DNA from 3 places in the Kosakonia sacchari SP1 genome. Region 2 is predicted to be linked to each of the others. Evidence: predicted binding sites of a transcription regulator. Region 2 holds the regulator's gene; each other region holds the start of a gene.
What was found. Region 2 encodes sigma-54, which starts transcription at its own class of promoters, with help from an activator protein. Its sites were predicted from a motif close to GTTGGCACANNTTTCGCTNT; they were not measured.
Positions count from the first base shown of each region.

Region 1: a site for sigma-54 is predicted at 7,371-7,390, ahead of hypA (hydrogenase maturation nickel metallochaperone HypA). Genes of this name have one in related genera too.
Region 3: a site for sigma-54 is predicted at 6,353-6,372, ahead of norV (anaerobic nitric oxide reductase flavorubredoxin). Genes of this name have one in related genera too.

Region 1 is NZ_CP007215.2:1,043,356-1,053,537, reverse strand. Features, by position in the region: gene C813_RS27980 (formate hydrogenlyase maturation HycH family protein) at 1-256, opposite strand, end outside; gene C813_RS27975 (NADH-quinone oxidoreductase subunit B family protein) at 256-1,020, opposite strand; gene C813_RS27970 (formate hydrogenlyase complex iron-sulfur subunit) at 1,020-1,562, opposite strand; gene hycE (formate hydrogenlyase subunit HycE) at 1,579-3,291, opposite strand; gene C813_RS27960 (respiratory chain complex I subunit 1 family protein) at 3,304-4,230, opposite strand; gene hycC (formate hydrogenlyase subunit 3) at 4,233-6,047, opposite strand; gene C813_RS27950 (4Fe-4S dicluster domain-containing protein) at 6,044-6,652, opposite strand; gene hycA (formate hydrogenlyase regulator HycA) at 6,750-7,217, opposite strand; gene hypA (hydrogenase maturation nickel metallochaperone HypA) at 7,418-7,765, shown strand; gene hypB (hydrogenase nickel incorporation protein HypB) at 7,769-8,641, shown strand; gene C813_RS27930 (HypC/HybG/HupF family hydrogenase formation chaperone) at 8,632-8,904, shown strand; gene hypD (hydrogenase formation protein HypD) at 8,904-10,025, shown strand; gene hypE (hydrogenase expression/formation protein HypE) at 10,022-10,182, shown strand, end outside.
Region 2 is NZ_CP007215.2:509,838-520,019, forward strand. Features, by position in the region: gene arcB (aerobic respiration two-component sensor histidine kinase ArcB) at 1-111, shown strand, start outside; gene elbB (isoprenoid biosynthesis glyoxalase ElbB) at 342-995, shown strand; gene mtgA (monofunctional biosynthetic peptidoglycan transglycosylase) at 992-1,723, shown strand; gene npr (PTS phosphocarrier protein NPr) at 1,725-1,997, opposite strand; gene rapZ (RNase adapter RapZ) at 1,994-2,848, opposite strand; gene ptsN (PTS IIA-like nitrogen regulatory protein PtsN) at 2,894-3,385, opposite strand; gene hpf (ribosome hibernation promoting factor) at 3,467-3,754, opposite strand; gene rpoN (RNA polymerase factor sigma-54) at 3,777-5,210, opposite strand; gene lptB (LPS export ABC transporter ATP-binding protein) at 5,259-5,984, opposite strand; gene lptA (lipopolysaccharide ABC transporter substrate-binding protein LptA) at 5,991-6,551, opposite strand; gene lptC (LPS export ABC transporter periplasmic protein LptC) at 6,520-7,095, opposite strand; gene kdsC (3-deoxy-manno-octulosonate-8-phosphatase KdsC) at 7,092-7,658, opposite strand; gene kdsD (arabinose-5-phosphate isomerase KdsD) at 7,673-8,659, opposite strand; gene C813_RS25490 (calcium/sodium antiporter) at 8,673-9,647, opposite strand; gene mlaF (phospholipid ABC transporter ATP-binding protein MlaF) at 9,877-10,182, shown strand, end outside.
Region 3 is NZ_CP007215.2:1,075,564-1,085,745, reverse strand. Features, by position in the region: gene srlA (PTS glucitol/sorbitol transporter subunit IIC) at 1-164, shown strand, start outside; gene srlE (PTS glucitol/sorbitol transporter subunit IIB) at 161-1,126, shown strand; gene srlB (PTS glucitol/sorbitol transporter subunit IIA) at 1,137-1,499, shown strand; gene srlD (sorbitol-6-phosphate dehydrogenase) at 1,517-2,296, shown strand; gene gutM (transcriptional regulator GutM) at 2,343-2,699, shown strand; gene srlR (glucitol operon DNA-binding transcriptional repressor SrlR) at 2,770-3,543, shown strand; gene gutQ (arabinose-5-phosphate isomerase GutQ) at 3,536-4,501, shown strand; gene norR (nitric oxide reductase transcriptional regulator NorR) at 4,717-6,231, opposite strand; gene norV (anaerobic nitric oxide reductase flavorubredoxin) at 6,415-7,866, shown strand; gene norW (NADH:flavorubredoxin reductase NorW) at 7,863-8,996, shown strand; gene hypF (carbamoyltransferase HypF) at 8,977-10,182, opposite strand, start outside.

The DNA of each region.
Region 1 (10,182 bases), 530 kb from region 2:
TGTCGATAACAATTTCGCCGTAGCGCGGTACGCCTTCCATTTTGCGCCGCGCTTCACTGCCCACCTCCAGCGTGGCGATCCACGCCAGGTAATCCTCCCACGGGCAGGAGAGCGCCGTTTCCAGGCAGTCGATCACCCCCAAATGGTGGCCGATAGCCAGGCTGTAATAAACCACTTGCTGCGCCTGTGCGGGCGTCGCGTCGTTCTCGTCGATAAATTTACGCCGCAACTGGCTAAAGACCACCGATTCGCCCATCAGATTTTCGCCTCCTGCACCACCTGGTTCAGATGGCTGACAATCTCGGTCAGGCGCGGATCGTTCTCCTGCGCCAGCCAGTTAACCACTTCATGTTCGCCGACACTGCGCAAACGCAGATAGTCATCGGCAATCTGGCGGCCGTAGCGGTAACCCGCCAGCCGACGCGCGGTGCGATCGACTTTCACGCGCAGCGGCTGCACCATCGCCGGGTGCAAAATCTCGGCCGGCTGGTCGTCCTGCTCACCAGGCAAACGAGCATGGATTTTCTGCTCCAGCAAGCCCAGCGCCATGGCGAAACCATACAACGTGGCCGCGGGCGTTGGCGGGCAGCCGGGAATATAGACATCCACCGGCACAATTTTGTCGGTGCCGCCCCACACGCAGTACAGGTCGTGGAAGATACCACCGCTATTGCCGCACGCGCCGTAGGAGATACAGATTTTGGGATCCGGCGCAGATTGCCAGGCACGCAGCGCAGGCGATCGCATCGCGCGGGTTACCGCCCCGGTAAACAGCAGAATATCGGCATGACGCGGTGACGGAACCACTTTGATACCAAAGCGTTCAGCGTCGAACAGCGGCGAAAGCGTGGCAAAAATCTCGATTTCGCAGCCGTTGCAACCGCCGCAATCCACCCGGTAGACATAGGCGGATCGTTTGATCTTATTCAGCAGCGAGGCTTTCATGCTGGCGATGGACTCCTCCACCGTCATCGGTACCGGAATACCGTCCGCATCGCGCGGACCTAACAGCTGGCTCATTAGCTGGCCTCTCTCATATGGCGGGTCAATTCAATGCGATCGGACGGCACCAAACACTTCTGGCGCTTACACTCCGGGCAGGTTTCAAAACTTTCACGATGCAGCTCTGCCCGGCTATCACCGTTATGTGCCAGCAGCGCAATGGCGTAGTCGATCTCTTTTTGCACTGCGAATGGCCGGGCGCATTCGCGGCACTGGCACAGTTCAAAGCGCGACTGTTGCAGGAAATCAGCTTTGTTCCATACCGCCAGTTCATACTCCTGCGAAAGTTTGATAGCGGCCGTCGGGCACACTTCTTCGCAACGGGCGCAGAAGATGCAGCGCCCCAGATTGAATTGCCATGCCAGCTCGCCGGTGGCGAGATCGGTTTCTACCGACAGCGCATTCGACGGACAGGCGTTGACGCAGGCGGCACAGCCAATGCACTGCTGCGGGTTGTGCTGCGGCTTGCCACGAAAGTTTTTGTCGACCGGCATCGGCGTCAGCGGGTAATTGCTGGTTGCCGTACCGGTTTTGATCACTTTTTTGATAAAGGTAAACATCGCTACCGTTCTCCCCTCATGATTTCAACGGCGAGTTCTTACGCTCAACCCCGTAACGCTCCAGCTCTTTATAAGCCACGACCTTGCTTTTCTTCTTGCGCACATCCACCACCGTCATGCGGTCGGTGCAGGAGTAGCAGGGGTCGAGGCTGCCGATGATCAGCGGGGCGTCGGAAACCGTGTTACCGCGCAGCATATAGCGCAGCGTCGGCCAGTTGGCGTACGTCGCCGCACGGCAGCGCCAGCGGTAAAGTTTCTGGTTATCGCCGGTCATGCTCCAGTGGATATCGTCCCCGCGCGGCGCTTCAGAGAAACCGAGCGCGAAACGGTGCGGAATATAGGTAAAACCTTCCACCATCAGCGGGCCGCCAGGCAGGTTGTCGAGACCGTAATCGATCATATTGAGCGCGGTCAGCACTTCATTAATGCGCACTTTCAGGCGTGAAATCACATCGCAGCCTTGTTCAGTGTGCACGGTCATCGGCAACAGGCCGTAACCAACAAACGGGTGGTCGGCGCGAGTATCGCGGGCGTGTCCGCTGGCGCGCACCATCGGACCAACGTTACTGAAATCGCGGGCGATTTGCGGGTCGAGGCGACCAATGCCCACGGTGCGCTGCTCAATGTTTGGCGTGCTCATCAGCATTTCCACCAGCTCGGTGACATCGCGGCGCATCTGCTGCGCTAGCTGGCGAGTCTGGATCATGTCGTCTTTCAACATGTCGCGGCGGATACCGCCAATCAGGTTCAGGCCGTAGGTTTTACGCGCCCCGGTGAGGATTTCCGCCATCTTCATGGAGGCTTCGCGCACGCGGAAAAACTGCATAAACCCGGAGTCAAAACCGACAAAGTGGCAGGCCAGGCCAAGGTTGAGTAAGTTGGAGTGCAGGCGTTCCACTTCGAGCAAAATGGCGCGGATCATCTGCGCGCGTTCCGGCACGACAATGCCCATCGCGTTTTCTACCGACGTGGTATAGGCCGTGCTGTGGGCAAAGCCGCAGATGCCGCAGACGCGATCGGAAAGGAACGTGACTTCGTTGTAGCCCATGCGGGTTTCCGCCAGCTTCTCCATGCCGCGATGGACGTAAAACATGCGGTAGTCGGCATCGACAATATTCTCGCCGTCAACAAACAGGCGGAAGTGGCCTGGTTCGTCGGAAGTCACATGCAGCGGGCCAATCGGCACCACATTGTTTTTCTTATCGCCCAGCTCATTAATAAACTCGTAGGTTTCCGCATCGGTGGTCGGCGCGGGACGCTGACGATAGTCCATGCTGTCTTTACGCAGCGGGTAGAGTTCATCCGGCCAGTCATCCGGCAGCACAAGGCGGCGCTCATCCGGCAGGCCCACCGGGATCAAGCCGTACATGTCGCGCACTTCGCGCTCGCCCCACACCGCTGCTGGTACGCGCGGCGTTACGGAAGGATATTCCGGTTTCAGCGCATCCACTTCCACGCGCACCGTGATCCAGCATTTCACGCCCTGCTCCATCGACAGCACGTAATAAACAGCAAAATGGCCGTTCAGCTTACGTTCATCGTTACCAAACAGGACGGAAAGCCAGCCACCCTGCTGGTAGTAAAGGTACTCGACGACTTCCGGCAGGTAGTTCACCTTGATGGTGATGGTAATCTGGTCTTTGGTCTGCCACGCTTCATCCAGCACCACGCCGGGAAATTTCTCGTGCAGGGCGGCAAGATAGTGTTGACCGATTTTTTCTTCAGACATGCTCAAACTCTCTTAATACGTCGCCAGCAAGGAGACGAAGGCTAAAAAGGCGACGCCGAAACCGGCCCAGGTCACGCGTGACGTAGCGACAAAACGCAAACGCGCCATGCTGTTCTCAAACAGGGCGATAATCAGCACGCCAGCGACCAGTTTCACCACAGCAATCACCAGCGCCAGCAGCAAACCGGTGGCGCTAAAGGTGGTCATTTGCCCCCAGGGCAGAAACACGCCAACAAACAGTTGCAGCACCACCAGTTGTTTTAAGCTGATGCCCCACTTCATCACGGCAAAACCGCTGCCGCTGTACTCAGACAGCGGCCCTTCCTGCAACTCCTGCTCCGCTTCCGCGAGATCAAACGGCAGTTTGCCCATCTCGATAAAGGTGGCGAAAGCACAGGCGCACAGCGCCAGGAACAGAGGAATGCTGCGAGAGAGCGGCCAGTGATAGACGGTATTGGTGATGTAGCTAATGTGTGTCGAGCCAGCGACCAGCGCCGCCACCCACAGGCCAAGCAGTAAAATCGGCTCGACCAGCACGCCGAGCATCGCTTCACGGCTCGCGCCTAGCCCGGTAAACGGGCTGCCGGTATCAAGCCCGGCGATGGCAAAGAAAAAGCGGGCAATGGCGAACAGATAAATCAGCGTGATCAGATCGCCCAGTTCCGGCAGCGGCGAGGCAATCGTCACCACCGGTAACGCGGTCGCGACGGTCAACATGACGCCCACCATCACAAACGGTGTCAGGCGAAATACCCAGCCCGACGCCGCCGGAGCAATACTTTGCCGGCCCAGCAGTTTCAGCAGATCGCGGTATTCCTGCAGCACGCCCGGCCCGCGCCGGTTGTGCAAACGCGCACGCGCCACACGGCTGATGCCGGAAAGCAGCGGCGCTGCGGCAAACAACACCAGCGCCTGGAGTAAAGCAAACAGAAAACTCATCATCAGGCTCCTCGTGAAATCACCACTACCACCAGCACCGCCAGCTCAATCAGCGCCAGCCGACGAAACAGCACCGGCGCGCTATCACCGTGCCAGCCGGGAACAGGAAGCCGGGGCTCCAGCCATTTCCGCAGTTTCAGCACCGGGGCAAAGGCCGCTTTCACCGGCATGGCGAAACCATGCGCGGTAATCACCATTGATCCTTCGTGATCGTAACCACACACCCAGGCGCTGCCGCGACGGCGGGCAGGCAGGCGATCGCCTTTAAACAGCATAATCAGCAGTAACGGCAGCAGCGGCGTGGCAATCAGCAACAGCGCGATCATCGGCTGCGACACCACGGTGTTCGCCGTTTGCAGCGGTAACGGTACGGCGGCAAACAGGCGCGGCATCAGCCACGGCGCGGCAACACCGCCAATGACGCAGCAAATGGCCAGCGCGGCGACCACACTAGTCATTAACCAGGGAATAGAACGTGGGTTTTCCGCCTGAGCGCTTCGCGGCGAGCCAAGAAATGTGACGCCATAGACTTTCGCCATGCACATCACCGCCAGCGCACCGGTAATTGCCAGGCCAACCGCCAGCAGTGGCCCCAGCAGTTGCAGCAGAAAATGGCCGCTGGTGCTTAAACCAAAGAAGGATTGATAAATCACCCACTCACCGGCAAAACCGTTGAGCGGTGGCAGCGCCGCCATCGCCATCAGCCCGACCAGCATTGCCAGCGAGATAACCGGCATCTTTTTACCGATGCCGCCCAGTTTTTCGATATCGCGATAACCGGTGCCAAACCACAGCGTACCCGCACCGAGGAACAGCGTGCTTTTAAACAGGCTGTGGTTGAAAAGGTGATACAGGCCGCCGGTCAGCCCCAGCGCCAGCAAAACAGGTTGTTGCAGCGCAAGGCCGGTGACGCCAGCGCCCAGACCGAGCAGAATGATGCCGATGTTCTCCAGCGTGTGGTATGCCAACAGGCGCTGGATATTATGCTCCATCAGTGCATACAGCCCGCCGACAAAAGCGGTAATTATGCCAAACACCAGCAGCGCAACGCCCCACCACAGCGGCGGTTGGCCGCCGAGCAGTGAAAGGCTCAGAATGCCGAACAAACCGATTTTCATCACTACCGTGGAAAACAGCGCCGCCGCCGGGGCAGGTGCAGTGGCATGCGCCTGCGGCACCCAGGCATGCAGCGGAATAATCCCGGCTAGCAGGCCAAAACCGATCACGCCGAGCAGCCAGATGTCACTGCCGAGCGCATGTGTACCGAGCAGTGCAAAATCCAGCGTCTGATAACGCTGCCACAGCAACCAGCAGGCCAGCGCCAGCAGCACCGTACCGCAGCGGCCCATAACAAACCACAGCTTGCCGGATTTGCTACAGCCGGTCAGGAATACCGCACTCAGCGCCATAATTTCCGCCATGATCACCAACGCGCCGAAGTTTGCCGCGCTCACCGCGCACAGCGCGGCGACCAGCAGTAAGTTCATCAGCAGACCGTTGGCTTTCACCGCTTCATGACGATGCCAGTAAATGGAGTACAGGCTAACAAAACCGCCGCAAACACCGAGCGTTATCAACCATACGGCGCTCAGCGGAGTGATCAGAATGTGGTACTGAATCAGCGGTATCATGCCGCTCACCGTCACGGCGTCGGTTAATGCCATCACGCCGCAGGCTGCCGCCATTGCACAGCCGATAGCGCCGCCAAGCCCGGCAAACAGACCGCTTAACGCTTTGAACGGCATAAACAGATAGGCCAACATGGCGGCGCAGGTGAGCACCGCGACAGCAGCGCTTAACAAAGAGAGGATAGTCATTTCGCGCTCCGGTTTAGCTGCGTATACAGCGATAAATCGCCGTAATCCGTGTTGAGGGTTTGCTCGCGTTTGCGACGGCTGGCTCTGGCGATGTCCCGGTTATTGACCAGATGCAGTGCTTTGGTCGGGCACATCCGCACGCAGGCCGGGCCTTCTGCATCGAAGTGGCAGAGATCGCACTTCACCGCAATGGCCCGCACACCGGGCACCCAATCCAGCAACGTGCTGACACGCGCGGGTGCAGGCGGCGCGGCGGGTGCTTTGGGCGAGTTAACATTGGCGGGAATATCCAGCGGGCGGCTGCCGGAAAACTCAATCGCGCCGAAAGGACATGCAATCGCGCACAGCTTGCAGCTGACGCACAGGCTTTCATTTAACTGCACCGCGCCTTCAACACGGTTGATCGCTTTTACCGGACAAACGCCCACACAGGGCGCGTCTTCACAGTGGTGGCACTGCTGCGGCGCGGACTCTTTTTCGCTGCGCATCACGCGCAGCCGGGGCATCGCCTGCAGGCCATGCGCACGGTGCGTTTCGGCGCAGGCAGCCTCGCAGGTATGGCACCCAATACATAACGCCGAATCGGCAATTACAAAACGGTTCACCAGCAAATCCTCAGGTGATTCACCCTGGTTACGGGCGGTCATTTATGACGAAACGTGTCGCGCCATGTGTCACTTCGACACATGTCGACACCCAAACTCAGGCCAGCGCAGGCGCGTGCGCGTGGCTGGCAAGCGTGGTGAGATTGACCGGCGTATCCGCTTCCATTGCGGCGTACAGGTTGTCGTAAACGGCGGCGATTTTGCCGAGATAATGCTCCAGCACTTTTTCGCGATCGCGCACGCTGAACGCGCCATCGACCTTGCCATCGCTGGAGAGCTGCGCTGTGGCAATCACGCGTCGCTCATCGCTCTCTTTATTGGCAATCGCATATTCAATGGTGTGACCGTTAAAGCCGCCGGTCAGGGTGATATAAACCGTGAAGTGTTCGAACAGCACAAAGCAGAGTTGCTGTTCCGGCGCACAGCCGATGGCGTGATGCAACCGCGCTTTGGAGAGCGTAACGCCCTGAACTAACGCGTTACAGTAGCTACGCCACTCTTCCTGCAGGCGGTGATGCCGCCCGGCAATGTAATCTGCCTTTTCGCTAATTTCCCAAATGGTCATGTCTGCTTACCCGGTTAATGAAAAACAACGGCGGTAAAGCATCATCCATGCCAAAATTTAATTTATTGATTTTTAAGAAAATAAAAACAAAACCTTCCCACTTTCGACGTGTCATCTCGACATTGTCGACATCGTCACTGTGTCATAACGCGGAATGGCACTCTTATTGCATTAAGGGCGCAAAGTCATCAGGAGGCGTTATGCACGAAATCACCCTCTGCCAGCGTGCGCTGGAAATTATCGAACAACAGGCGTCAGCAAACGGCGCGCGTCGGGTCACCGGCGTGTGGCTGAAAGTCGGCGCATTTTCTTGTGTAGAAACGGAAGCTTTAACGTTTTGTTTTGATCTGGTTTGCCGTGGCAGCCTGGCGGAAGGTTGTACACTGCACATCGAACAACAACAGGCGGAATGCTGGTGCGAGTCCTGCCAACAGTATGTGACGTTACTTACCCAGCGAGTGCGCCGCTGCCCGCAGTGCCACAGCGACCGGTTGCAGATTGTCGCCGATGACGGCATGCAAATTCAGCGACTGGAAATTGAGGAGTAAACAATGTGTACAACATGTGGTTGTCAGGACGGTAACCTTTATATTGAGGGGGATGAACATAATCCGCACTCGGCGTTTCGCGGTGCGCCGTTCTCCCCTGCTGCGCGCCCGGCGATGAAAATCACCGGTATCAAAACCGACGATTTTCGTCCCACGCAACTGGCACACGGCGACCTGCATTATGGCCACGGTGAAGCCGGTACCCACGCTCCCGGCATGAGCCAGCGCCGGATGGTGGAAGTGGAGATTGACGTACTGGAGAAAAATAACCAAATCGCCGCCCGTAACCGCGCCCGCTTCGCCGCTTCGCAGCAACTGGTGCTTAACCTGGTCTCCAGCCCCGGCTCTGGCAAAACCACCCTGCTTACCGAAACCCTTAAGCGCCTGAAAACGCGCGTCCCTTGTGCAGTGATTGAAGGCGATCAGCAAACGGTTAACGATGCCGCACGCATTCGCGCCACCGGCACCCCGGCGATTCAGGTCAACACCGGTAAAGGCTGCCATCTTGACGCGCAGATGATTGCCGACGCCGCACCGCGCCTGGCGCTGGAAAATCGCGGCATTCTGTTTATCGAAAACGTCGGCAACCTGGTGTGCCCGGCGGGTTTCGACCTTGGCGAGCGTCATAAAGTAGCGGTGTTGTCGGTAACAGAAGGCGAAGACAAGCCGCTGAAATATCCGCATATGTTCGCCGCCGCCTCGTTAATGCTGCTCAATAAAGTGGATTTGCTGCCCTACCTCGATTTTAATGTCGAGCAGTGCATCGCTTATGCCCGTGAAGTGAACCCAACCATTGAAATCATGTTGATTTCCGCCACCAAAGGCGACGGGATGGACGCCTGGCTTGACTGGCTGGAGACACAACGATGTGTATAGGCGTACCGGGGCAAATTTGCGCCATTGATGGCCTGCAAGCCAAAGTGGATGTCAGCGGCATTCAGCGCGATGTCGATTTAACGCTGGTCGGCAGCACGGACGAAAACGGACAGTCGCGCCTCGGCCAGTGGGTGCTGGTGCATGTTGGTTTCGCCATGAGCGTGATTAACGAAGAAGAGGCGCTGGATACGCTGGCGGCGCTGCAAAACATGTTCGATGTCGAACCCGATGTCGGCGCGCTGCTTTACGGCGAGGAGAAATAATGCGTTTTGTCGACGAATACCGCGCCCCGGAACAGGTGATGCAACTGATTGATCACCTGCGTGAACGGGCTGCGCACCTCTCTTACACCGCCGCGCGCCCGCTGCGCATTATGGAGGTGTGCGGCGGACACACGCACGCTATTTTCAAGTTTGGCCTCGACCAGTTACTGCCGGAAAACATTGAGTTTATTCATGGCCCCGGTTGCCCGGTCTGCGTATTACCGATGGGGCGGATTGATACCTGCGTGGAGATCGCCCAGCACCCGGAGGTGATTTTCTGCACCTTTGGCGACGCCATTCGCGTGCCGGGGAAAAACGGCTCGCTGCTGCAGGCAAAAGCGCGCGGCGCGGATGTGCGGATTGTCTATTCGCCAATGGATGCGCTGGCGCTGGCGGAAAAAAATCCGCAGCGCAAAGTGGTGTTCTTCGGTCTGGGGTTCGAAACCACCATGCCCGCCACCGCCATTACCTTGCAGCAGGCAAAAGCCCGTAACCTCGATAACTTCTGGTTTTTCTGCCAGCACATCACGTTGATTCCAACGTTGCGTAGCTTACTGGAGCAGCCGGACAACGGCATCGACGCGTTTCTCGCACCGGGCCATGTCAGCATGGTGATCGGCACTGACGCCTACACCTTTATCGCCGATACGTATCAGCGCCCGCTGGTGGTCGCCGGTTTTGAACCGCTCGATCTGTTGCAGGGCGTGGTGATGCTGGTTGAGCAGAAAATCGCCGCCCACAGCAAGGTGGAAAACCAGTATCGCCGCGTAGTGCCGGACGAAGGCAACCGGCTGGCGCAGGCCGCCATCGCCGACGTATTTACCGTGCGCGGCAACAGCGAATGGCGCGGCCTGGGCATGATTGGCGAATCCGGCGTGCATCTGACGCCTGCGTATCAACGCTTTGACGCCGAAGCGCATTTTCGCCCGACGGTACAGCAAGTGTATGACGATCCGCGCGCCCGCTGCGGTGACGTGCTGACTGGCCGCTGTAAGCCGCACCAGTGCCCGCTGTTCGGTAACACCTGTAACCCTCAAAGCGCGTTTGGCGCACTGATGGTTTCATCAGAAGGTGCCTGCGCGGCCTGGTATCAATACCGTGCTCAGGAGTGTGAAGCATGAATGAAGTGCAGATGGCGCACGGCAGCGGCGGCCAGGCTATGCAGCAACTCATCAGCCAGCTTTTTCTCGAAGCGTTCAACAATCCCTGGCTCGCAGAGCAGGAAGATCAGGCGCGTATCAATCTGGCCGAGCTTACGGCAGGCGGCGATCGGCTGGC
Region 2 (10,182 bases):
CTTCCTGCGTGGTGGGATAACGTCGGCGACTGGGTGGAAGAGATGAAGCAGGAGTGGCGCAACGATGTGGCGGTATTAAAAGTCTGGGTGGCGGACGCTGGAAAAAAATGACCCCGGATTAACCGGGGTGCGCGAATACTGCGCCAACACCAGGGAAATCGTGGCTGCGCCGTAATTGAGTTGTTTTTTTGCAAGGGCGTAGCCTGAAAAAATTCGACCACACGCACATAAGATAGCAAATCTTAAATGATTTGTTACATCAATCAGTGAAATGTGTGAAGCAAGGCTCCCTTATCAAAATTTTTAATTATCGTCAGTACGTTGCATAAAGGATGAGCAAAATGAAAAAAGTCGGCGTGATTCTCAGCGGCGCAGGGGTATATGACGGTTCGGAGATTCATGAAGCGGTGATTACGCTGCTAGCAATTGCCCGTCATGGTGCGCAGGCGGTCTGTTTCGCTCCCGATAAATGGCAAAGCGATGTGGTAAACCATTTGACGGGCGAAACGCTGGCTGAGCGACGTAATGTACTGATTGAATCCGCCCGTATTGCCCGTGGCAATGTCCAGCCGTTATCGCAGGCATCTGCAAACGATCTGGATGCGCTGATTGTTCCCGGTGGTTTTGGCGCGGCAAAAAACCTCAGTGATTTTGCCAGCCTCGGCAGTGAATGCAACGTTGACAGCAGCCTGAAAATGCTGGCACTGGAGATGCACGAAGCAGGTAAACCGCTCGGTTTTATGTGCATCGCACCAGCGATGTTGCCGAAAATTTTCGATTTTCCCCTACGCCTGACAATCGGCACGGATATTGATACCGCCGAAGTGCTGGAAGAGATGGGTGCCGAGCATGTGCCGTGCCCGGTCAACGATATTGTTGTCGACGAAGAGCACAAAGTGGTGACGACGCCGGCTTATATGCTGGCGGAGGACATCGCGCAGGCCGCCTCCGGTATTGAAAAGCTGGTAGCGCGCGTGCTGGTGCTGGCCGAATGAGGAAGTGGTTTCGCGGCCCGCTGAAAGCCACCTTAAAGCGCATTGCTCTGCGGGTGTTGTGCGTACTGGCGCTCTTCTGGGGTGGCGGCATTGTGCTGTTCAGTTTCCTGCCGGTGCCTTTTTCCGCCGTGATGGTGGAACGCCAACTGGGCGCGTGGTTTAGTGGTGACTTTGGCTATGTCGCGCATTCCGACTGGGTCGGTATGGATGATATTTCTCCGTGGATGGCGCTGGCGGTGGTGGCCGCTGAAGATCAGCGTTTTCCCGATCACTGGGGGCTGGATTTTAGCGCCATTGAGAAAGCGCTCTCGCATAACGAGCGCCATGAGAATCGTATTCGCGGTGCGTCGACGATTTCACAGCAGACGGTGAAAAACCTGCTGCTATGGGATGGAAAAAGCTGGGTGCGTAAAGGGCTGGAAGCCGGGCTGACGCTTGGGATGGAAGCGGTGTGGACCAAGCGGCGGATCCTGACGGTTTATCTTAATATTGCGGAATTTGGCGATGGAGTGTTCGGCGTCGAGGAAGCATCGCAGCGCTATTTCCATAAACCGGCGAGCCGCTTAACCATGTCGGAAGCGGCGCTACTGGCCGCCGTATTGCCAAACCCGATCCGTTTTCAGGCCGCCGCGCCATCTGGCTATGTCCGTAGCCGTCAGGCATGGATCCTGCGCCAGATGCGGCAGCTAGGCGGGGAAGCGTTCCTGGAGCGCAACAAGCTGTACTGAATTAATCTTCATCAAACCCGGCGTTAAACAGCGCAATCACAGCCGCCAGCGCTTCTTCTTCCTGCGGGCCGCTGGCCTCCACTTCAATTTGTCGACCTTTTGCAGAATCGAGCATCAGCAGCGCAATCACGCTGCTGGCTTCGGCTTCGGTGCCTTCATCATTGCGCAGCAGCACTTCCGCATCGAAGCCCTGAACCAGTTCAAACAGTTTCATGGCCGGGCGCGCATGCATTCCCAGCTTATTGGTGATCTCAACGGTTTGTTTTACGGTCATGTTTTGCGTTTTTCCAGCGTACGGTGACGGGATTGAACGTTCTTACCGCGCGAGCGGAAATAATCCGCCAGTTGTTCAGCGACATAGACGGAGCGATGTTTACCACCGGTACAACCGATGGCCACGGTCAGATAACTACGGTTGTTGGTCTCCAGCATCGGTAGCCACAACTCAAGATAACTACGCGTCTGATAGATAAAATTGTGCACTTCCGTATGTCTGTCGAGGAATGCCGCGACGGGTTTATCGAGGCCGGTCATCGGGCGCAATTTAGGATCCCAGTGCGGGTTCGGCAGGAAACGAACGTCAAAGACGTAATCCGCATCGATAGGAATGCCGTGCTTGAAACCGAAGGATTCGAAAACCATGGTCAGTTCGCGTTCGCGCTTACCTAACAGGCGCGTACGCAGCATTTCTGCCAGCTCATGCACCGACATTTCCGAGGTATCGACAATCAGATCTGCGCGTGAACGCAGCGGTTCCAGCAAGTTGCTCTCTTCGTCAATCGCGCTTTCAAGCGACAGATTTTTGCTGGAAAGCGGATGCAGGCGGCGTGTATCGCTGTAACGACGGATCAGCGTGTTGCGATCGGCATCGAGAAACAATAACTGCGGTGAAAAGGCGTCCGGCAGATTGCTCATCGCCTGTTCAAAAATTTCCGGCGACTCCGGCATATTTCGCACATCGATACTGACGGCTGCGGAAGTCTGACGCTCGGCAAGCGTCTGCGCCAGCTCCGGCAGCAGCACAACAGGCAGGTTGTCGACGCAATAAAAACCCATATCTTCAAGGGCGCGCAGAGCGACGGATTTCCCTGAACCCGAACGACCACTGACGATCATCAGGACCATGAACCATTTCTCCTCAGTACGACTGATAAAAAGGTTTCCTTCCCGTTACGCATCGTCGCTTTCACCTTCCGTCTGCGTGATGATTTGATATAGCTCTTCATCACTTTGCGCGCTGCGCAGGCGCCGGCAGATGGTTTTGTCCGCCAGCCTTTTTGCGACCAGCGAGAGCGTATGCAGATGCGTTTTGGTTTGATCCGCTGGCACCAATAGGGCAAACAGCAGATCGACAGGCTGATTATCGATAGCGTCGAAGGCAATGGGCGTTTCGAGTTGCACAAAAACGCCAACGGCGCGAAGCGTGTCTTCTTCAAGCTTACCGTGAGGAATGGCGATACCGTTTCCAATGCCGGTGCTGCCCATTTTCTCGCGCGTAAGAATCGCTTCAAAGACGACTTGTGGCGGTAAGCCTAACTGTTTTGCCGCCAGTTCACTGATGATTTCCAGAGCACGTTTTTTACTCTGGCAGTGAACGCCGCTACGGGTACATTCCTGGTTAAGGACATTGCTCAATTGAAGAGCGGAATCGTTATTCATCATAATTTCACCTGAGCGACGCCAGAGCCAGTCACCCTACCGGGTTACGGTAGGGTGCAACGCGCCAGACGGACGCTCGGACAATTAGTGTTGTTTCAGTTTATCTTTATGCTTCGTGAGCTGCCGCGCCAGTTTATCGATCAAACCGTCGATAGCAGCATACATATCCTGCCCTTCCGCACTGGCATGCAACTCGCCGCCATTGACATGGAGCGTCGCATCCGAGGTGTGAGTCACTTTCTCCACTTTCAACACAATATAGACCTGATTAATCCTTTCGAAATACTGTTCGAGCTTGGCGAATTTCGTGGTCACAAATTCACGCAGAGCATCAGTGATCTCGACGTTTTGTCCTGTGATGTTAAGCTGCATAGTGTCTTCCTTATCGGTTGGGTCAAACCAGCTGTTTACGCTGATTCGACGGCGGAATGGATAAAGATTCTCGATACTTCGCAACGGTACGCCGCGCCACCATAATTCCTTGATCGGAAAGCAGGGTCGTCAGCTTACTGTCGCTCAGCGGTTTTGCAGGGTTTTCTGCGGCGATCAATTTCTTCACCAGCGCGCGAATAGCGGTAGAGGAGGCTTCGCCACCACCTTCGGTATTGACATGGCTGGAGAAGAAATACTTCAGCTCGAAAATGCCGCGAGGACTGTGCAGGTACTTCTGGGTCGTTACACGAGAAATCGTCGACTCGTGCATCTCGACGGCCTGGGCTATATCGGCCAGCACCATCGGTTTCATAAATTCTTCGCCTTGTTCAAAGAAGGCTTGCTGCTGCTCAACAATGCAGCGACTAACGCGCAACAGCGTGTCGTTGCGGCTCTCCAGGCTTTTGATCAACCACTTCGCTTCCTGCAAGTTACTGCGGATGAACTGGTTGTCGGCATCGTTACGTGCGCCGCCGCCCATCGAGGCATAATGCTGGTTGATTTGCAGACGTGGAATGCTGTCGGAGTTCAGTTCCACCGTCCAGCGACCATTATGTTTGCGTACCAGAACATCCGGAATCACATATTCCGGTTCGCTGGTCTGGATCGACTGGCCCGGGCGCGGATCCAGAGACTGGATCAGATTCACCGCCTCTTTCAGCACCTCTTCTTTCAGGCGCGTCACGCGCATCAGGGTGCGGAAATCGTGATTGGCGAGCAGATCCAAGTGATCGCTAATGATAAGCCGGGCCTCTTCACACCACGGTGTCTCTTTGGCGAACTGCGAGAGCTGGATCAGCAGGCAGTCACGCAGATCCCGCGCGGCAACGCCAACGGGATCGAAGCGCTGAATACGTTTAAGTACCGCCTCAACCTCATCAAGCCCCACGTCATCATTGCCCATGCTCTCCAGCACTTCTTCCAGCGAAACGGTGAGATAGCCTGTTTCGTCAACGGCATCGACAATAGACGTTGCGATAGCACGATCGGTGTCAGAGAAGGGCGTCAGCCCTACCTGCCACATTAGATAATCTTGCAATGACTGCGTGGTTTCGCCCTGATAGATAGGCAATTCGTCATCGATGTAATCGTGGCTGCTACCGGAAGGAGTACCTGCGGTGTAAATTTCATCCCAGCTGGCATCCAACGGCAACTCATCCGGCATCTCTTTTTGTTCGAGAGCGTCGACGGTATCCAGGCCGTCATTTTCCTGAACCTGCTGGCTATCGACTTCCTCATGAAGATCAGTTTGTTCCAGCAATGGATTACTCTCCAGCGCTTGCTGAAGTTCCTGCTGAAGTTCCAACGTGGACAACTGCAGCAGACGGATAGCCTGTTGCAGTTGTGGCGTCATGGCTAGCTGTTGGCTGAGCCTTAGTTGCAAACCTTGCTTCATATTCAGAGCAGCACTCTCCGACAAAAAACGTCAATAAACCCTACCCTATCAGAGTCTGAAGTCTTCCCCAAGATACACGCGCTTAACGTGTTCGTCTTCAAGGATTTGCTGCGGTGTTCCATGCGCAATGAGATGCCCCTGGCTGACGATATAAGCACGCTCACACACTGCCAGCGTTTCACGAACGTTATGGTCAGTAATCAGCACGCCCAGACCGCTGTCACGCAGGTGCTCAATGATACGTTTGATATCGATAACGGAAATCGGATCAACGCCGGCAAAGGGTTCATCCAGCAGGATAAATTTCGGATTCGCCGCCAGCGCGCGGGCAATTTCCACACGGCGACGTTCGCCACCGGAGAGCGATTGGCCCATATTGTCGCGCAGATGTTCAATGTGGAACTCTTCCATCAGCTCATTGGCGCGATCTTCGCGTTGCTCTGAGGTCAGGTCATCGCGGATTTGCAGAACGGCCATCAGGTTATCGTAGACGCTCAGGCGGCGAAAAATCGAGGCTTCCTGCGGAAGATAACCAATACCGCGGCGCGCACGTGCATGCAGCGGCAGCAAGCTGATGTCTTCATCATCAATAATGATGTTACCCGCGTCACGCGACACAATACCTACCACCATATAAAAAGTGGTGGTTTTCCCTGCGCCGTTAGGGCCGAGCAGCCCGACGATTTCGCCAGAGTTGACGGTCAGACTGACATCCTCAACTACGCGGCGGCCTTTATAAGCCTTGGCGAGATTCTTTGCAGTTAATGTTGCCATAACGAATTAATTACTCTTTTTTTGCGCCGGGGCCGGGGTTTGTTTATTGCTCTTATCCTGCAACTGCGACGGAACCAGAACGGTGGTCACGCGTTTGCCTTTGTCGCTGAACGCCTGCATTTTCTGCTCTTTCACCAGATAAGTGATTTTGTCACCGGTGATATTACTATCCAGCTGTTCCAGATAGGCGTTACCAGTCAGCACAACGAAATCTTTTTCCAGTTCGTAATGCATCTGCGAGGAGTGGCCCTTAACGGGTTTGCCATTGTCCTGCATTTGGTAAAACGTCGCCGGGTTGCCGTAACCGTCAATGATCTCTTTACCTTGCTGACCACCCGGACGGGTAACGACGACTTTGTCGGCATTAATTTTAATTGTTCCCTGGGTTACCACGACGTTGCCGGTGAAGGTCACGACATTACCCTGCATATCCAGCGACTGCTGATCGGAGTCGATATGGATAGGCTGATCGGTATCCCCGGTCACGGCGAGCGCCGGAAGCGCGGCGGCCAAAAGCGTGGTGGCCAATACAAGATTAAGGCTGCGTTTGTTTGTTTTGAATTTCATAGGAGCTTCTAACCTTTTCAATCAGCTCGGCGTTTTTGCTGCGTAAGTTGCCGCGCATTTTCAGGCCGGTGGAATTAAATGTTGTACCGTACAACGTGACCTGATCATTCGAGGTAACATCCTGCGTTACCAGGTTAATCTGGGCGTTATCCGTAGTGATTTTTCGCAGCTGGGCGTCCGCCGTCAGCGCATTGACTTCAACATGTCCATAAAGATAAAGCATTTTGTCATCGGTCAGCTTTGCTTTGTCTGACTTTATCGACCAGGTTGGAACCTTATTCTCGTCGAATGTTGTCAGAACGGGCTGCGCGAACCAACTCACACCTTCAGCAGAAAAGTATTCCACGTTCTGCGCGATAAGCCGGTAGTTAAGCGCCCCTTCCGGGCTATAAACCACCGTATCCGTATGTTGGCTTTTGTAAGTCGGGTCGGCAGTATTGGTGGCGACCGGATCCGGCTCATCCTGAGCCGTCAGGTTGATCCCTATCAGGATCAGTGCGGCCAGCGCCAGCAGAATGATGACCCAACGTCTGGTTTTACTCATATCGATTGCCCTTTGGCCTCATCCAGCTTGCCTTGCGCCAGCAACAACAAATCACAGACTTCACGAACTGCGCCTCGGCCGCCATTAATGCGCGTAACGTAATCCACGCGTGAAAGCAGCAGCGGATGCGCATCGGCAACGGCAACGCTCAAGCCAATTTCCGCCATCACTGGCCAGTCGATCAGATCATCACCCACATAAGCAACCTGCTCGGGGGTGAGCGCCAGTTTTGCCAGCAGCTCGCGGTAAGCGAGCAGTTTATCCGACTGACCTTGATACAAGTGCTTAATCTTTAGCGTTTCGCAGCGATCTTCCACTAGTTTAGCTTTTCGCCCGGTAATTATGGCAACCTCAATGTCGGAAGTGAGCGCACAGCGGATCCCGTAACCATCGCGCACATTAAATGCTTTCAGCTCTTCTCCGTTATTGCCCATATAGATGAGCCCATCGGATAACACGCCGTCCACATCCAGAATCAACAGGCGTATTTTTTCCGCTTTCGCCATAACTTGCGTACTTACCGGCCCATAACAGGTCGCAAGCGACGCGCCAGCATTACTCATTCTTATGTCCTTCTTTACACTACGCCTGCGCGCAGTAAATCGTGCATATGTAACACACCCAGCAACTGGTCGCCATCGGCCACCAACACGGAGGTAATGTGCCGGGATTGCATCAGATTCAGCGCATCCACTGCCAGTGTGTTGGGACGTACCCGAACACCGCCGGGCGTCATGACGTCGGCAATGCCCATGCTGCGGACATCACCGCCCATATCGAACACGCGGCGTAAGTCGCCGTCGGTAAAGATTCCTTCAATTTTCATCAAATCATCGCAGATAACCGTCATGCCCAGGTTTTTGCGCGTGATTTCAAGCAGTGCATCACGCAGGCTGGCGTTTTTGCTGACATGGGGGATTTCGTCACCGGTATGCATGATGTCATTGACGCGCAGCAACAGTTTGCGGCCCAGTGCGCCGCCGGGATGCGATAAGGCGAAATCTTCCGCCGTAAAACCGCGCGCTTTCAGCAACGCGACAGCCAGCGCATCGCCCATTACCAGCGCCGCCGTAGTGCTGGACGTTGGCGCCAGACCCAGCGGACAGGCTTCTTTCGGCACCTTAACGCATAAATGAATATCGGCGGCGCGCGCCATGCTGCTTTCTGGTCGGCTGGTCATGCAAATCAACGAAACTTTTAATCGCTTCAGCACCGGGATCAGCGCGAGGATCTCGTTCGACTCCCCTGAATTTGACAGCGCAATGACCACATCTTGCGGGCTGACCATTCCCAGATCACCATGGGCCGCTTCACCCGGATGCACAAAGAAAGAGGGGGTTCCGGTGCTGGCAAATGTGGCCGCCATTTTTCTACCGATATGGCCGGACTTGCCCATTCCCATCACCACCACTTTCCCGGCGCAATAGAACATTTTTTCGCACGCCTGCGTGAAGTCGGCGTTGATGTATTGATCCAGCTCTGCGAGGCCTTCACGTTCAATTTCCAGGACGTCTTTACCTGCTTGTTGAAAGTCAAAACCCGGCTGCAAATCTATTTGCGACATAATGCGTATCCGATTATCCAGTCAAAAGCGGCGACAGCCAGTAGAGCAGCGCCAGCCACACGATAAACCCGCCCAATAACAGTGCGCCGACGCTTCTGCTGATTTGCTTACGTCGCCAGCAAATCAGGGCAAAAAGGGCACTGACCAGCAACATCACGCCATAATCACGCGTAAAGGCTATCGGGTTAAAGTCGCCCGGCGCAATCATCGCGGGCAAACCCAGCACGAGAGCAATGTTAAAGATGTTTGAACCAATAATATTGCCAATGGCAATATCATCTTCACCTTTGCGCGCACCGGCAATCGCTGTCGCCAGTTCAGGCAGGCCAGTACCGATAGCAATAACCGTCAGGCCAATGGTCAGCTCGCTGATAGCAAAGTAGTTCGCTACCACTGTCGCGTTATCCACCACCATACGTGTTGCCATTGGCATAATGATTAACGCTACGCCCAGCCAGAGGAACGCGACTGAGAGGCTGCCGTCTCGCGGTAACTCCGCCACCTGCTCTCGGGTGAGACTGTCGTTGCCCTGGCGCTCGGCCAGGCGGGCAATTTTAACAATGAACACCAGCCATAGCACGGCTAATAACAGTAAAATAATGCCGTCAAAGCGGCTGAGGTGCCCATTGTACAACACCACGCCTGCCAGCAGACTGGCTACCAAGGTTAACGGTAATTCGCGGCGCAGAATATCGGAATGTACGGTAAAAGGGTGTAAAAGCGCGGCGACGCCGAGGATCAACAAGATATTGGTAATGTTAGAGCCGATCGCCGTGCCGATAGCCAGATCCAACTGTCCATGCAGCGATGCGGCGACGGAAGTGATTATCTCCGGTAGTGAGGTACCGATGCTTACAACGGTCATGCCGATGATTAAAGGCGGTACACCGAATGTGCGGCAAAGGATCGAAGCAGCGAACACCAGACGATCGGCACTGTAGACCACTAAGAGTAAACCAATTATCAATAGCGCCGTCGCTAAAAGCATCTAACGTCCTTTCTTCAGGTATAATCCGCCGGCTCGCAGGCTGCCATGCCGGGTAAAACCGGGAGTTCCGCGTAGCGTAATGATTCCTAATTTTGACTTTATGCGGCTCAAAAGTAAAACAAATGCCAGCTTTCGCTAACCCCAGCAGGTAATATTCTGTAAAAATGTTGGGTTCGTGATGTTATCAAGCGTCATGCTTGTGGCCGACGAGGCTTATAAGGAAGAGGAAATGAGCCAGACTGTGGCGAATTTGGTCGATGTTCGTGGCGTCAGCTTCTCCCGCGGCAGCCGCCCAATCTTTGACAATATTTCACTGACGGTACCTCGCGGTAAGATCACCGCCATTATGGGACCTTCAGGGATCGGCAAAACGACGCTCCTGCGTCTGATCGGTGGACAAATCCCGCCTGATAGCGGTGAGATTTTATTCGATGGCGAAAACGTGCCAGAGATGACCCGTTCGCGTCTGTTCACCGTGCGCAAAAGAATGAGCATGCTGTTTCAGTCTGGCGCGTTGTTTACCGATATGAACGTT
Region 3 (10,182 bases), 570 kb from region 2:
CACTGGGCTTGCCGCTCGGCCCGCTGGCGGTGAGCTACCTGCTGGTCGGCCTGGTGACCAACTTCTTCCGCGGCTGGGTAACCGACCTGACCACGTCCATTTTCGAGAAGAAAATGGGCATTCAACTTGAACAAAAAGTCCAACTCGCTGGAGCAACATCATGACGCGCATAGTGATTGAAAAAGGCACCGGCGGCTGGGGCGGCCCGCTGGAAATCGACGCCAGTACTGAGAAAAAAATCGTCTATATCACCGCCGGTACACGCCCGGCGATCGTCGATAAGCTGGCGCAACTCACTGGCTGGCAGGCGGTAGATGGCTTTAAAGAGGGCGAACCGCCAGCAGAAGAGATCGGCGTCGCGGTGATCGACTGCGGCGGCACGCTGCGCTGCGGCATCTATCCGAAACGCCGCATCCCGACGGTGAATATCCACGCGACAGGGAAATCCGGCCCGCTGGCGCAGTACATCCTGGAAGATATCTATGTTTCCGGAGTGAAAGAGGACAATATCCATCTGCACGGTGACGCGCCAACCGCCGCGCCAAAACGCCCGGTCGCGAAGGATTACGACACCAGCAAAAAGATCACCGAGCAGAGCGATGGCCTGCTGGCGAAAGTTGGCATGGGCATGGGCTCGGCGGTCGCGGTGCTGTTCCAGGCCGGGCGCGACACCATCGACACGGTGCTGAAAACCATTCTGCCGTTTATGGCCTTCGTCTCGGCGCTGATCGGCATCATCATGGCCTCCGGGCTTGGCGACTGGATTGCCCACGGCCTCGCGCCGCTTGCCAGCCATCCACTCGGGCTGGTGACGCTGGCGCTTATCTGCTCCTTCCCGCTGCTGTCACCCTTCCTCGGCCCAGGTGCGGTGATTGCACAAGTTATCGGCGTGCTGATTGGCGTACAGATCGGCCTTGGCAATATCCCGCCGCACCTCGCCCTACCCGCACTTTTTGCCATTAACGCCCAGGCGGCGTGCGACTTCATCCCGGTCGGCCTGTCGCTGGCGGAAGCGCGTCAGGATACGGTGCGCGTCGGCGTGCCTTCAGTGCTGGTCAGCCGCTTTTTAACCGGTGCGCCAACGGTGCTGATCGCCTGGTTTGTCTCCGGTTTCATTTATCAATAAGGGGTGTTTTATGAGTGTGATTTATCAAACCACCATTACCCACATCGGTGAGAGCGCCCCGGACGCGCTGGGCGACAACATGCTGATTACCTTCCGCGAAGGCGCGCCTGCGGATGTCGCCGAGTTCTGTTTTATCCATAACCACGGTGCGCTTTCGGGCGCGCTGTTACCTGGCGCGCAGTTTGAACTTGGCGATCGTCGCTACCCGGTCACCGCCGTCGGCGATGTCGCCGAGCAGAATCTGCGTGAATTGGGACATATCACCCTGCGTTTCGATGGGCAAACGCAGGCGGAATACCCCGGAACGGTACACGTCGCAGGCCCGGTGCCGGACGGTATCGCCCCCGGCTGCATTTTGAAATTTGTCGCTTAAGTCGTAAGGAGAAGAGTATGAAACAGGTTGCCGTTGTCATTGGCGGAGGACAAACCCTTGGGGCGTTCCTTAGCCGTGGGCTTGCCGCAGAAGGTTACCGCGTGGCGGTAGTGGATATTCAAAGTGATAAAGCGGCAAATGTCGCCCAGGAGATTAACAGCGAGTTTGGCGAAGGGATGGCCTACGGCTTTGGTGCGGACGCCACCAGCGAGCACAGCGTGCTGGCGCTGGCGCGCGGCGTGGATGAGATTTTTGGCCGCGCGGATTTGCTGGTCTACAGCGCCGGTATCGCCAAAGCGGCATTTATCAGCGACTTCGCGCTCGGCGATTTCGATCGTTCCTTGCAGGTGAACCTGGTGGGCTATTTCCTCTGCGCACGCGAGTTCGCTAAGTTGATGATTCGCGACGGCATTCAGGGGCGCATCATCCAAATCAACTCCAAATCCGGCAAAGTGGGCAGCAAACACAATTCCGGCTACAGCGCGGCGAAGTTCGGCGGCGTGGGCTTAACGCAATCACTGGCGCTGGATCTGGCGGAGTACGGCATTACCGTGCATTCGTTGATGTTGGGTAACCTGCTGAAATCGCCAATGTTCCAGTCGCTTATCCCGCAATATGCCAGCAAACTGGGCATTGCGGCGGATGAAGTTGAGCAATATTACATCGACAAAGTGCCGCTCAAACGCGGCTGCGACTACCAGGATGTGCTGAACGTGCTGATGTTTTACGCCAGCCCCAAAGCCTCTTACTGCACCGGTCAGTCGATTAATGTTACCGGCGGCCAGGTGATGTTCTGATCCGCATGGCCCTCCGCGCGGGGGCCCGATTTAAAAGGAGAGTGCTATGGTTTCAGCCCTGATTACCGTTGCCGCCATCGCCTGGCTTTGCCAGATGGCGCTTGGCGGCTGGCAAATCCGCCAGTTTAACAAAGCGTTTGATACGCTGTGCCAGCGCGGGCGCGTCGGTGTTGGGCGCTCCGGCGGGCGTTTCAAACCGCGCGTGGTGCTGGCCGTCGCGTTTGATCAACAAGACCGCGTGACCGACACCCTGCTAATGCGCGGTCTCACCGTTTTTGCCCGACCAACAAAAATCGACCACGTAATGGGGATAAAAAGAGAGGAATTAGAGCCTGATGTGATCTTTCCCCATGATCCTGGCTGTCAGAATGCTCTATCATTAGCGCTTAAAATGAAACATTGATAATTTCGTTGTGAACGCTAATAGCTTGCGAAATTATCATTTCGCAACGTAACGCAGGATATCAGCGCCTATGAAACCACGTCAGCGTCAGGCGGCTATTCTTGAGCATCTGCAAAAGCAGGGAAAGTGTTCTGTTGAAGAGCTGTCAGCTTACTTCGACACCACAGGGACGACCATACGCAAAGATCTCGTCGCGCTGGAACATTCCGGCGCGGTGATCCGCACTTATGGCGGCGTGGTGCTCAACAAAGATGAAGCCGATCCCCCGATTGATCACAAGACGCTTATCAATACCGTGCAAAAAGGGCTGATTGCCGAAACGGCAGTGACCTACATCCACGACGGCGATTCGATCATCCTTGATGCGGGCAGTACGGTGCTGCAAATGGTACCGCTGCTCAGCCACTTCAATAACATCACGGTGATGACCAACAGTTTGCATATCGTTAATGCCCTATCTGAGCTGGATAACGAGCAAACGATCCTGATGCCGGGCGGCACTTTCCGTAAGAAATCGGCCTCGTTCCACGGCCAACTGGCGGAAAACGCCTTTGAGCATTTCAGCTTTGACAAGCTGTTTATGGGCACCGACGGTATCGATCTCAACGCGGGCGTCACCACGTTTAACGAGGTATTCACCGTCAGCAAAGCGATGTGCAACGCCGCGCGGGAAGTGATCCTGATGGCAGACTCCTCCAAATTTGGCCGTAAAAGCCCGAACGTGGTCTGTAGCCTGGAAAGCGTAGACAAACTGATCACCGACTCGGGGATCGCCGCCGACGTGCGTACCGCGCTGGAAGCCAAAGGGGTTGAAGTGATCATTGCCGGAGAAAAACATGAGTGAGTCATTAATTAACGCCGGACGGCAAACGCTGCTGCTGGAGCTTCAGGAAGCCAGCCGCCTGCCGGAGCGCCTCGGTGAAGCATTTGTGCGCGCCGCCGAAACCGTGCTGCGCTGCGAGGGGAAAGTGATCGTTTCCGGGATCGGCAAATCTGGTCATATTGGCAAAAAGATTGCTGCGACGCTTGCCAGCACCGGCACACCGGCGTTTTTCGTTCACCCGGCGGAAGCGCTGCATGGCGATCTCGGCATGATCGAAAGCCGCGACGTGATGCTGTTTATCTCCTACTCCGGTTCGGCCAAAGAGCTGGATCTGATCCTGCCGCGTCTTGAAGAGAAATCCGTCGCCTTGCTGGCGATGACCGGTAAACCGCGATCCCCGCTGGCGCTCGCCGCGCGAGCGGTGCTGGATATTTCAGTTGAGCGAGAAGCCTGCCCCATGCACCTGGCACCGACGTCCAGCACCGTCAACACACTGATGATGGGCGACGCGCTGGCGATGGCGGTCATGCAGGCGCGCGGGTTTGATGAAGAGGATTTTGCCCGTTCTCACCCGGCAGGCGCACTTGGCGCGAGGTTGCTCAATAAAGTGCACCATCTGATGCGCAAAGAGGAGCAGATCCCGCAGGTGCAGCTCACCACCAGCGTGATGGACGCGATGCTGGAACTGAGCCGCACCGGTTTGGGTCTGGTGGCGGTTTGTGACCAGCAGCGCCATGTAAAAGGGGTATTTACCGACGGCGATCTTCGCCGCTGGCTGGTGTCAGGCGGGGCGCTAACCGCGCAGGTGGATAACGCGATGACGCCCGGCGGCATCACGCTGGACGCGGGCAGCCGTGCCGTGGACGCCAAAGAGCGCTTAATGCAGCGCAAAATCGCCGCCGCCCCGGTGGTGGATGACGCCGGTTTATTGGTCGGCGCCATCAACCTGCAAGATTTCTACCAGGCTGGCATTCTGTAACGCTTCCGCACAGACGTTTCGCCAGTCGGTGCAGGTTAACAACATCCACCTGCACGATCCCTGCCAGGCGTGAATCCTTTAACGCTTTAACCACAGACGTTTCGCCAGCCGATGCAGGCTGGCAACGTCAATATGCCTATCTCTGGCAGGCATTGTTTAACGCTTCATCATGGGCGCGACGTCACGCGGCACGATCTCTGGCTGGTGGGAATGCGTTAACCCTTAAGCCCCAGACGTTTCGCCAGTCGGTGCAGGTTGGCGACATCCATCTCCAGACCGCGCGCGCAGGCCGCCCAGTTACCGCCCTGCTCTTCCAGCGTGCGGGTAATAAATGCGCGCTGAAAATCCTCCGTCGCATCGCGCAGATTTTGCTCCACGGGCAGCGGCGTTACCGGGCTGGATGGCTGCGCTGGTTCATCACTAAGCGCAAAATGGCGCGCTTCCAGCACCACGTCATCACGGTTACGCGTACCGCGCGCCAGCACCACCGCGCGGTGAATGGCATGTTCCAGTTCGCGCACGTTACCTGGCCAGCCATAACTCAGCAAATGCGCCCGCGCGCCGGGGCTTAGTGCCACTCTCCCCAACCCCAGCCGCAAACGACACTGCTCGCAAAAGTAGCCAGCCAGTAAAACAACATCTTCCCCCCGCTCGCGCAGCGGCGGTACAGAAAGCGGAAACACGCTCAAACGATGGTAGAGGTCGGCGCGAAAACTGCCGGCCAGCACCTCTTCGCGCAGGTCGCGGTTGGTAGCAGCCAGTACACGGACATCGACACGCAGGCTGCGGTCGTCGCCGATGCGCTGAATATCGCCGTATTGCAGCACGCGCAGTAATTTCGCCTGCAACGACAGTGACAGCTCGCCAATCTCATCGAGAAACAGCGTGCCGTTGTCCGCCATCTCGAATTTGCCACTGCGGTTGCTGATAGCACCGGTAAACGCGCCTTTAACGTGACCGAACAGTTCGCTTTCGGCCACACTTTCCGGCAGCGCGGCGCAGTTGAGATAGACCAGCGGATTGATGGCGCGTGGCGAACCTTCATGGATAGCTTTCGCCACCAGCTCTTTACCGGTACCGGTTTCACCGCTGATCAACACGTTCAGATCGGAAGCGGCAACGATATCGATCTCTTTTTTTAGCTGCTCCATGCCCGCCGACAGACCAATCATTTCGCTGCGCGCCACCTGTTCGAACGCCGCCGGTGCGCCGGGCAGCATATTCTGGCTCTCCAGTTGCTCTATCAGCAGCGCGTTGTTCAGCGCGCCTGCCGCCAGCGCAGCAATCAACCGCAGTTCTTCATCGCTAAAAGTGTCAAACTGATCCGGCGACATGCCATCAAGCGTCAGCGCGCCAATCAGGTTTTGCCCGGCGAACAACGGCAACCCAACGCAGGCGTGTACTTTCAGGCTCTCCTGGCCGGGGATCAGGCCATCATAGGGATCGGGCAAATCGCTATCGGCGGGAAAACGCACCACATCACCGGCGCGGGCGATCGCTTCCAGCCGTGGGTGGCCTTCCAGCGTAAAACGCCTGCCTAAAACATCCTGTGCCAGTCCGTCGATCGCCAGTGGAATAAACTGCCGTGCGTCGTAGCGCAGCAATGCCGAGGCATCACACTCCAGCACCTGACGCAGGGTGGTGATCAGCCGCTGGAAACGGTCCGCATGGCCGATACCGCTTTGCAGTTCTATGGCGATCCCCGCCAGGACATTTAGCGAAAAACTCATACCTACCTCACTGTCGTTTTGACAATGCATAGTGTCATATTGACTGTGCACGGCATAGTCATAATGACAATTTATTTTTTCAAAAAATCATTAAAACATTTATAAATCAATAAAATAAAAAGTTGGCACGCAACTTGATAATAGCCATACATCGAATTGAGAAAACTGCACAGGACAACTGATATGGCTATTCATGTAAAAAACAACATTCACTGGGTTGGACAACGTGACTGGGAAGTTCGCGACTTTCACGGCACCGAATATAAAACCCTGCGCGGCAGCAGCTACAACAGCTATCTGATCCGCGAAGGCAAAAACGTGCTGATCGATACCGTCGATCATAAATTTAGCCGTGAGTTCGTGCAGAACCTGCGCAGCGAAATCGATCTGCAGATGATCGACTACATCGTTATCAACCATGCGGAAGAAGATCACGCCGGTGCGCTGACCGAGCTAATGTCGTATATCCCCAACACCCCAATTTACTGTACCAATAACGCCATCGACTCGATCAACGGCCATCATCACCATCCTGAATGGAACTTCAACGTGGTGAAAACCGGCGACACGCTGGATATCGGCAACGGCAAACAGCTTATTTTTGTCGAAACGCCAATGCTGCACTGGCCGGACAGCATGATGACCTACATGACCGGCGATGCCGTACTGTTCAGTAATGACGCTTTTGGTCAGCACTACTGCGATGAACGTCTGTTCAATGATGAAGTTGATCAAACAGAACTGTTTGAGCAGTGCCAGCGCTACTACGCCAACATCCTCACACCATTCAGCCGCCTGGTGACACCGAAAATCACCGAGATCCTCGGCTTCAACCTGCCTGTCGATATGATTGCCACTTCACACGGCGTGGTATGGCGCGATAACCCGACGCAAATTGTTGAGTTGTATCTGAAATGGGCGGCGGATTATCAAGAAGATCGCATCACTATTTTCTACGACACCATGTCCAACAACACCCGCATGATGGCCGACACCATTGCACAAGGCATTAACGAAGTCGACCCGCGCGTGGCGGTAAAAATCTTCAACGTCGCCCGCAGCGATAAAAACGACATTCTGACCAATGTGTTCCGCTCCAAAGGCGTGCTGGTTGGCACCTCGACCATGAACAACGTGATGATGCCGAAAATCGCCGGGCTGGTTGAAGAGATTACCGGCCTGCGTTTTCGTAATAAACGCGCCAGCGCTTTTGGCTCCCATGGCTGGAGCGGCGGCGCGGTTGACCGCCTGTCGACCCGTTTACAGGACGCCGGTTTTGAGATGTCGGTCAGCCTGAAAGCAAAATGGCGACCGGATATCGACGCGCTGGAAGTCTGCCGCCAGCACGGGCGCGATATTGCCCGCCAGTGGGCGCTGTCGCCGCTGCCGGAACCGGTAAAAACATCAGCCGCCAGCACGCAAGAAACCTGTGCCTGCGCAGCCGCAGCAGCGGCCGATCTCGGCCCATCCATGCAGTGCAGTGTGTGCCAGTGGATTTATGATCCGGCAAAAGGCGAGCCGATGCAGGATGTCGCACCCGGTACGCCGTGGCGCGACGTGCCGGACAACTTCCTCTGCCCGGAATGTTCCCTTGGCAAAGAAGTGTTTGACGAACTGGCAACGGAGGCAAAATGAGCGCAGGTATTGTCATTATCGGTTCGGGCTTCGCCGCCCGAACATTGGTGAAAAACATCCGCAAACTGGACAGCGCCATACCATTGACGCTGATCGCCGCCGATGGCATGGAAGAGTATAACAAGCCGGATCTCAGCCATGTGATTAGCCAGGCGCAACGTGCTGAGGATCTGATTCGCCAGTCGGCGGGCGAGTTCGCTGAGCAATATAATCTGCGGCTGTTCCCGTACACCTTTGTCAGCGCCATCGACACGCAAGCGCGGGTGGTGAAAAGCGCCGACAAACAGTGGCAATACGACAAACTGGTGCTGGCTACGGGGGCAAAGGCGTTCGTTCCGCCGCTGCCGGGTCGTGAAAAAATGCTCACGCTTAATAGCTTGCAGGAGTATCACGCCAGTGAAACCACCCTGCGTGATGCCAGCCGCGTGCTGATTGTGGGTGCCGGGCTGATAGGCTGCGAGCTGGCGATGGATTTTCGCCGCGCGGGCAAAACCGTGACCGTGCTGGATAACGCAGCCAGTATTCTGCCTTCGTTAATGCCGCCGGAAGTGAGTGGCCGCCTGCAACACTGCCTGACGGCGCAGGGCGTGCGCCTGCTGCTGCAATCGCGTTTAGTGCAACTCGATGAGCATGAACAGGGGGTGCGTGCGCGGCTGGATGATGACCGTTATATCGATGCGGATGTGGTCGTCGCCGCCACCGGGCTGTCGCCGCAGGTGTCGCTGGCGCAGAACGCCGGGCTGGAGGTTGGGCGCGGGATCGTGGTGGACGGCACGCTGCAAACCAGCCATCCACACATCTTCGCACTCGGTGACTGTGCGCAGATTAACGGCCAGGTGCTGCCGTTCCTGCAACCGATTCAACTGAGCGCGATGACGATGGCGAAAAACCTCACCGGCAACAGCACGCAACTGGTGCTGCCCGCGATGCTGGTGAAGGTGAAAACGCCGCTGATGCCGCTGCATCTGGCCGGGGAAACGCACCGCACCGATCTGCGCTGGCACATTGCCACCGGGGCCGATGGCATGGTGGCAAAAGGGCTGGACACAGAAGGTAAACTGCGCGCGTTTGTGGTCAGCGAAGACAGAATGAAAGAGGCGTTTGCCCTGCTTAAAGCGCTGGCGGTATAGCCCGCGCTGCCGCTACCAGACCCTGGCCGAAGGCAATACCGCCATCACCGGCCGGGAGCTGGTGCGCAAACAGCAAAGTAAACTCCGCAAGATAGTGCTGTAAGCGTTTTTTCAGCAGGCGGTTATGCATTACGCCGCCGCTGAACACCAGCACATGAATGCCACGCAGTGCCGCTTCCTGCCGCACCAGCACGGCCAGCCCCTGCGCCAGCGCATCATGAAATGCCCATGCGCGTTCGGCTGGTGTAGCCTGCCAGTTCAGCCAGCTTTGCCAGAACGCCGCCAAATCCAGCATGGTTCCGCAAAGAGGCATCTGAACCGGATGTTCAACAGACGCCACGCTCGCCGCCAGCGCTTCCAGTTGGCAGGCCGCTTCGCCTTCATAACTCAGGTGCAGCGGCGCACAACCCAGTGCACAGGCAATAGCATCAAATAAGCGCCCGCAGGATGAGGCTTTCGGCGCATTAACGCCGCGCTCAATTGCGCGCGCCAGCATCGGCCAGTTCTGCCGCTGGATATCGGCGGTTTCCGGGTAGCGCTGCCAGTCAGGAACAAACTCCAGCATCTGCGCCAGCAAGTTGCGCCACGGCTGCTGCGCGGCTAAATCCCCGCCGGGGAGCGCCACCGCCGGTAACCCACCTACGTGTTCACACTCGCGGTAATTGACCCGCAGACATTCGCCGCCCCACAGCTCGCCGCCTTCGCCCATACCGATGCCATCAAGCGTTATTGCAATGACATCACCGCCTTCCAGCGGCCAGCCGTGTTCACCGAGGCAGGCTGCGGCATGAGCGTGATGATGCAGCACGGTCTGCACCGGCAGGCCATAGCTGCTGGCCCATTGATGCGTGCGGTAACCCGGATGAGCGTCTACCACCACCTGCTCCGGGTGGAAGTCGTAAATATCCTGCATCAGGCGCAGCGCACTGCGCCACTGCGCTTCGACGCCTTCATCGGTGAGATCGCCAAAATGCTGACCCGGCACAGCGCTGTTACCGCGCAGCAGGCAAAAGGTGTTTTTCAGATCTGCTCCCAGGCAAAGCATCGGCGGAAGATCGTTAAACCCCGGCGGCAACGACATCGCATCCGGCACATAGCCACGTGAACGGCGCAGCATCTCCCCGCTCGCACGCACCACGGAATCATCCATGCGCTGGACAATATCGCGATTGTGCAGCAAAAAGCC